Regions from separate parts of the Mycolicibacterium sp. XJ2546 genome, predicted to be linked through region 1. Evidence: riboswitches for the same ligand, from Rfam matches in the RefSeq annotation. Region 1 holds a riboswitch; the other holds the start of a gene.
What was found. Region 1 has a riboswitch for cobalamin ahead of ABQE44_RS17970 (FecCD family ABC transporter permease). Riboswitches for the same ligand answer to the same signal wherever they lie in the genome.
Positions count from the first base shown of each region.

Region 1 (3,141 bases):
GGCAAGGCGTGGGACGCGGTGGGCCAGAGGTGATATCGCCACGCCGGCACCACGGACTGCATCCGTCGAATTCCCTTTCTGAATCGTGAACGGTGTTGCCCGCCAGAAGAACTTGGACCGGGATAGATACTGAACGCAACAGACGGTCGCTGGGGAAGCGCAGCGCTGGTGTGCGCACGGGTGGAGCGAAGGCCGCGAATCCTGCCGTGAACAACCGGGCAAGCGTATCGATGGAGCTGCCCGGTGTGGGGTGGCCCGCAATCCATGCCGCGGCTCTTCCGGCTCGCACGGAACGTGGGCGCGACATTATGAGCGCAAGACTTCGCCAGAACGTTGCAGAAGTCCGCGCCACCGTGCTGGCCGGATCAACCAGTGTCACGGTCGCCAGCCGACCGGGCGCACGCGCCGCAGTGTGGGTGGCGAGCCAACCGCCGTACGAATGCCCGACGAGGTGTACTGCACGCAGTCTCAGCCCCTCGAGGACTTCGTCGATGCTGCGTGCGCAATCTGCGGGAGCGAACATCGTTTTCGACTGAATGCTTGCCCCGGGTTGGCCCAACATATCCAACGTGTAAACGGTGAAATCGCTTGCCAACCCCGCGACTTGCTCCCACCACATCGCCGACGTCAGGAAAAAGCCGTGTATCAGCACGACGGGTATGCCGTCGGCCGGCCCGTGCTGGTATACCCGAACGGTGCCGAACCTGGTTGGAACGTCGTGTACGACATTCGGTGGCGGGCTCAGCGCCCGTAACTCGTCATACGCTGCCAGATAGTGCCTGCGCGCGTCGGCGCACTTGAACCCGCCGTCAGCTAAGCCCAGCAAGAACACCTCCTGCCGACGCGGCAATGCACGATCGAGCCACGGTAACGCTCAACAAATCCTTCTTACCGCAAAATCGCCATGAGGTAGCCTCAGCCGTTGAGAACGGTCACATCCGTGTATGCGGGTGTCAGGGAATCCGGTGGGAATCCGGAACTGGCGCGCAGCGGTATGGGGGACGGGCTCGACATTAGTCACTGGGAGGCCACTGGAATCCTGGGAAGGCGTCGAGTCCGGACGATCCCGAGTCCGAAGACCTGCCGTTCTCACTTGTGTCCACCGGTATCTCGCGCTCGGATACCCCGGCATATTGAGGCAAGTTCTCGACGTGACTGTCACCGAGAAGACACTTCGTCGCACCGGCGCGACGCCCGTGCCGACGGTGCGACGTGTCTCGGTTGTCGCACTGACCACGGTGCTCGCGATCCTCACGGCGGTGAGCATCGTCGTCTCGGTCGCCTTCGGCGCCGAGCAGATTCCGCTAGGTGACGTGTGGCGCACCGTCATCGGCCGCTTCACCGGCGCAACCGTCGAGACGGGATACGACGTCATCGTCTGGGATCTGCGCTTGCCGCGCTCGGTGCTGGCGGCGATCGTCGGCGCGGGTCTGGCGCTGGCCGGCGCGCTGATGCAGGCCCTGGTCCGCAACCCGCTGGCCGAACCGTATCTGCTGGGCGTCTCGGCGGGTGCGGCGGTGGGCGCGACGGCAGTGATGACGCTGGGCGCGCTGGCCGGGCTGGGGATATGGGCGCTGTCCGGCGGTGCGCTGATGGGCGCGCTGGTCGCGACGCTGACCGTCTATCTGGTGGCGCGCGCCCAGGGCGGGCTCACCGCGCTGCGCCTGATCCTGTCCGGCGTGGTGCTGTCGTCGGCGTTCATGGCGTTGTCGTCGCTGCTGGTGTTCACGGCGGGCGATCCGCACGCCGCCGAAAGCGTGATGTTCTGGCTGCTCGGCAGCGTCGCCGGTGCGACGTGGGCGAAGGTGCCGCTCGCCGGTGCGGTGGTGCTGATCTCGTTCATCGGGGCGCTGCTGATCCATTCGTGGCTCGACGCCTACGCCGCAGGCGCCGACACGGCCACCTCCCTCGGCGTGCCGGTACCCGCCCTGCGCAACGCACTGTTTCTGATCCAGGCGGTCCTGGTCGGTGTGCTGGTCGCTGTCTCCGGCGGCATCGGGTTCGTCGGGCTCATCGTGCCGCACGCCGCGCGGCTGGTGGTGGGGGCAACCCATCGCGCGATGCTGCCGGTCGCCGTCTGCACCGGGGCGTTGTTTCTGGTGTGGGTCGACGTGATCTCGCGCGAGATGGCAGCACCGCGGGAGATGCCGCTGGGCATCGTCACCGGTCTGATCGGCGCACCGGTGTTCCTGTTCCTGATGGGGCGCCGCCGCTACGAGTTCGGAAACAGCACATGAGTGCGGCCGCGATGTGCGCGCAGGGCATCGAGTGTCGCCGCGGTGGCAGAACCGTGGTGGCCGGTGTGGATCTGGCGATTCCCGCCGGCACCCGGTTGGCGGTGGTCGGGCCGAACGGCTCAGGTAAGACCACGCTGCTGCGTGTCCTGTCGGGCTTGGACGCGCCGGCGTCCGGGGCGATCCGGGTCGACGGGGAAGATCTGCACCGCATGCCCGCCCGGCGCCGGGCCCACACGATCGCGGTGGTCGGGCAGGAGGAGCGGCCTTCGGGTGAGCTCACGGTCGCCGAAGCCGTCGGGCTGGGGCGGACCCCGTACCGCAATCCGTGGTCGGGCGCGGGGCTGGGAGAGCAGGGCATCATCGACGACGCGCTGGACGCCGTTGGGCTGCGCGGATGGGGCGATCGGTCGTGCTCACAACTCTCCGGTGGTGAGCGCCACCGCGTCGTGCTTGCGCGGGCGCTGGCTCAGCGCACATCGGTACTCGTACTCGACGAACCCACCAACCACCTCGATGCCGCTTGGCGGCTGAGGTTCATGCGGATCCTCGATGACCTCGAATGCACGGTCGTCGCCGCGATGCACGACCTCGACCTCGTACTACGGCATTTCGACGCGGTCGCCGTCGTCGCCGGCGGGACCCTCTTCGCGCACGGGCCACCCACCGAGGTGCTGAACTCGCGGCTGTTGTGGGAGGTGTTCGACGTTGCCGGTGACGTCGTCGCCCATCCCACGACGGGCCGTAGCCATCTCCTGCTCACCCACGCCGATCCGGCATTCAACGAATCACGAGGAATATGACAGTGGCACAACACCTTCGGGTCAGCCTGGCCCTTTCCGCACTGTTGGTGGGCTTGAGCACCGCGTGCGGGTCGCCGACCGACGCGTCTTCTCCCGCCGACACG
Region 1 is NZ_JBEFRW010000011.1:38,697-41,837, reverse strand. It holds gene ABQE44_RS17975 (alpha/beta fold hydrolase) at 1-619, opposite strand, end outside; cobalamin riboswitch at 913-1,102, shown strand; gene ABQE44_RS17970 (FecCD family ABC transporter permease) at 1,197-2,237, shown strand; gene ABQE44_RS17965 (ABC transporter ATP-binding protein) at 2,234-3,037, shown strand; gene ABQE44_RS17960 (ABC transporter substrate-binding protein) at 3,034-3,141, shown strand, end outside.

Region 2 (3,141 bases), on a different contig from region 1:
GCCGCGCCGGCGTACGGGGTCCCCGGAGAAGAACCGTCGCCGCCGGAACACCGGGTGGGCGGCGCGCAGCGCGGACACCGTGCGGGTGAACTCCATCAACTCGGTGTCCGCGTTGGCCCAGTCGATCCAGGACAGTTCGTTGTCCTGGCAGTACACGTTGTTGTTGCCCTGCTGCGTGCGCCCGAGTTCGTCGCCGTGGCTGATCATCGGCACGCCCTGAGACAGCAGCAGCGTAGTCAGGAAGTTGCGCTGCTGGCGTGCCCGCAGCGCGTTGACCTCCGCGTCGTCGGTCGGGCCTTCGGCGCCGCAGTTCCAGGACCGGTTGTGGCTTTCGCCGTCGTTGTTGTCCTCGCCGTTGGCCTCGTTGTGCTTTTCGTTGTAGGACACCAGGTCACGAAGCGTGAAGCCGTCGTGTGCGGTGACGAAGTTGATGGAGGCGACGGGCCTGCGCGCGGTGTGCTCGTAGAGGTCGGCCGAGCCGGTCAGCCGGTAGGCGAACTCGTCGATGGTCGCCGGCTCACCGCGCCAGTAGTCGCGAACCGTGTCGCGGTACTTCCCGTTCCACTCGGTCCACTGCGGCGGGAAGTTGCCGACCTGGTAGCCGCCGGGTCCGACGTCCCACGGCTCGGCGATCAGCTTGACCTGGCTGACCGTCGGATCCTGCTGCACGAGTTCGAAGAACGTCGACAGCCGGTCCACGTCGTAGAACTCGCGGGCCAGTGTGGAGGCCAGATCGAAGCGGAAGCCGTCGACGTGCATCTCGGTGACCCAGTAGCGCAGCGAATCCATGATGAGCTGCAGTGAATGCGGGTGTCCGACGTTGAGGCTGTTGCCGGTGCCGGTGTAGTCCATGTAGTAGCGCTTGTCGTCCTCGACCAGCCGGTAGTAGGCCGCGTTGTCGATACCGCGGAAGCTGGCCGTCGGGCCCAGGTGGTTGCCCTCGGCGGTGTGGTTGTAGACGACGTCGAGCAGCACCTCGATGCCGGCTTCGTGTAGCGCACGCACCATCGCCTTGAACTCCTGCACCTGTCCGCCGGGGTTGGGGCTGGAGCTGTACTTGGCGTCCGGGGCGAAGAAGCCGATGGTGTTGTAGCCCCAGTAGTTGGTGAGGCCCTTCTCCAGGAGCGTGGAGTCGTTGGCGAAGTGGTGCACCGGCATCAACTCGAGCGCGGTGACCCCCAGCGAGGTCAGATGCTCGATGATCACCGGATGCGCGACGGCCGCGTAGGTGCCGCGGATCTGTTCGGGGATGTCGGGATGCGTCTGGGTCAGCCCCTTGACGTGGGCTTCGTAGATGACGGTGTCGGCGTACTCGTAGCCGGGCGGGCGGTCGCTGCCCCAGTCGAAGAACGGGTTGATGACGACGGACTTCGGCATGGACGCCGCCGAGTCGTCGTCGTTGCGGCTGTCGGGTTCACCGAAGGTGTAACCGAACAGCGCCTGGCCCCAGTCGAAGTTGCCGTCGATGGCTTTCGAGTACGGGTCGGCCAGCAGCTTGTTCGGGTTGCAGCGCTGTCCCTCGGCCGGGTCGTAGGGGCCGTGCACCCGGTACCCGTAGCGCTGGCCGGGTTCGATGTTGGGGATGAAGCCGTGCCAGACGAACCCGTCGACCTCGGGCAGCGTCAGCCGGGATTCGGTGCCGTCAACGTCGAACAGACACAACTCCACCTTGTCGGCGACCTCGCTGAACAGGGCGAAGTTGGTGCCGGTGCCGTCGTAGGTGGCGCCGAGGGGATATGCCTTGCCGGGCCAGACTTCCAAGATTGCACTCCAGTGATCGGTGAACGAGACGATACGGGGGATGCCCAATCGCGGCGCATCGCAACCGTGGTCCGTCGGATAGGGTGGGCGGTGCAGTTGGTCTGTTGGCGCTGAAGTTTGGCGTCGGCATCGAGCCACATGTGTGGCGAGAGGGAACCCGGTGAGAATCCGGGACTGTCCCGCAGCGGTATGCAGGAACGACTGCCGTCATCAGCACTGGCCCACCGGGGCCGGGAAGCGACGGCCACTAGGTGCACTTCGGTGCGTGCCTGCGAGTCCGAAGACCTGCCAGCTGTGCCGGACGCGCCGCGTCCGGTGGTTCATCGCCTCGTGGAATGGGCAGTGGCCGAAGCGGTGAAAACCCGTATTCGGTGCGCGTCCCCGGCGATGACCATCCGCCGTAGCAAGAGGACCACGTCATGAACACCACCGCTTTCAACGCCACCATTCTCGGATCTCCCCGCATCGGGCCGAACCGCGAACTCAAGCGCGCCGCCGAGAAGTACTGGGCAGGCAACTCCGATCGCAGCGAGCTGGAATCGGTGGCCGCGCAGCTGCGCCGCGACACCTGGGAAGCCCTCGTCGCCGCCGGGCTGGACTCCGTGCCGGTGAACACCTTCTCCTACTACGACCAGGTGCTCGACACCGCGGTGATGGTCGGGGCGCTACCGCCACGCGTCTCGGGGGTGGCCGATGATCTGGACCGCTACTTCGCCGCGGCCCGCGGCAACGACGAGATCGCACCGCTGGAAATGACCAAGTGGTTCGACACCAACTACCACTACATCGTGCCCGAGCTGGGCCCCGACACCAGGTTTACGCTGGATCCGGCCAAGGTGCTGGCCGAGCTGAAGGAGGCGCAAGCCCTCGACGTGCCCGCGCGCCCGGTGCTCGTCGGCCCGATCACCTTCCTGGCGCTGTCCAAGGCCGTCGACGGAGCCGCCGCGCCGATCGATCGGCTGGACGAGCTCGTCGCGGTGTACGCGGAGCTGCTCGGAGAGCTGACCAATGCCGGCGCGGCGTGGGTGCAGTTCGACGAGCCGGTGCTGGTGACCGACATCCTCGACAACACCGCGGAGTTGGCCCAGCGGACGTACGCGACGCTGGGCCGGTTGACCAGACGGCCGGCGCTGTTCGTCGCGACCTACTTCGGCGAGCTCACCGACGCGTTGCCCGCGCTGGCCCGGACACCGGTGGAGGCCATCGGGGTCGACCTCGTCGCCGGGGGAGTGTCGGCGGTGGCGGCGGTGCCCGAGCTGGCCACCAAGACCCTGGTGGCCGGCGTCGTCGACGGCCGCAACATCTGGCGCACGAACCTGGAGTCCGCGCTGGCGACGCTGGCGACGCTGATGGGCCTGGCCGACCACGTGGCGGTCTCGA
Region 2 is NZ_JBEFRW010000006.1:172,711-175,851, forward strand. It holds gene glgX (glycogen debranching protein GlgX) at 1-1,761, opposite strand, end outside; cobalamin riboswitch at 1,862-2,068, shown strand; gene metE (5-methyltetrahydropteroyltriglutamate--homocysteine S-methyltransferase) at 2,181-3,141, shown strand, end outside.
Region 2: it holds a riboswitch for cobalamin, as region 1 does, so the genes downstream of both, metE (5-methyltetrahydropteroyltriglutamate--homocysteine S-methyltransferase) here and ABQE44_RS17970 (FecCD family ABC transporter permease) in region 1, are expected to answer to the same signal.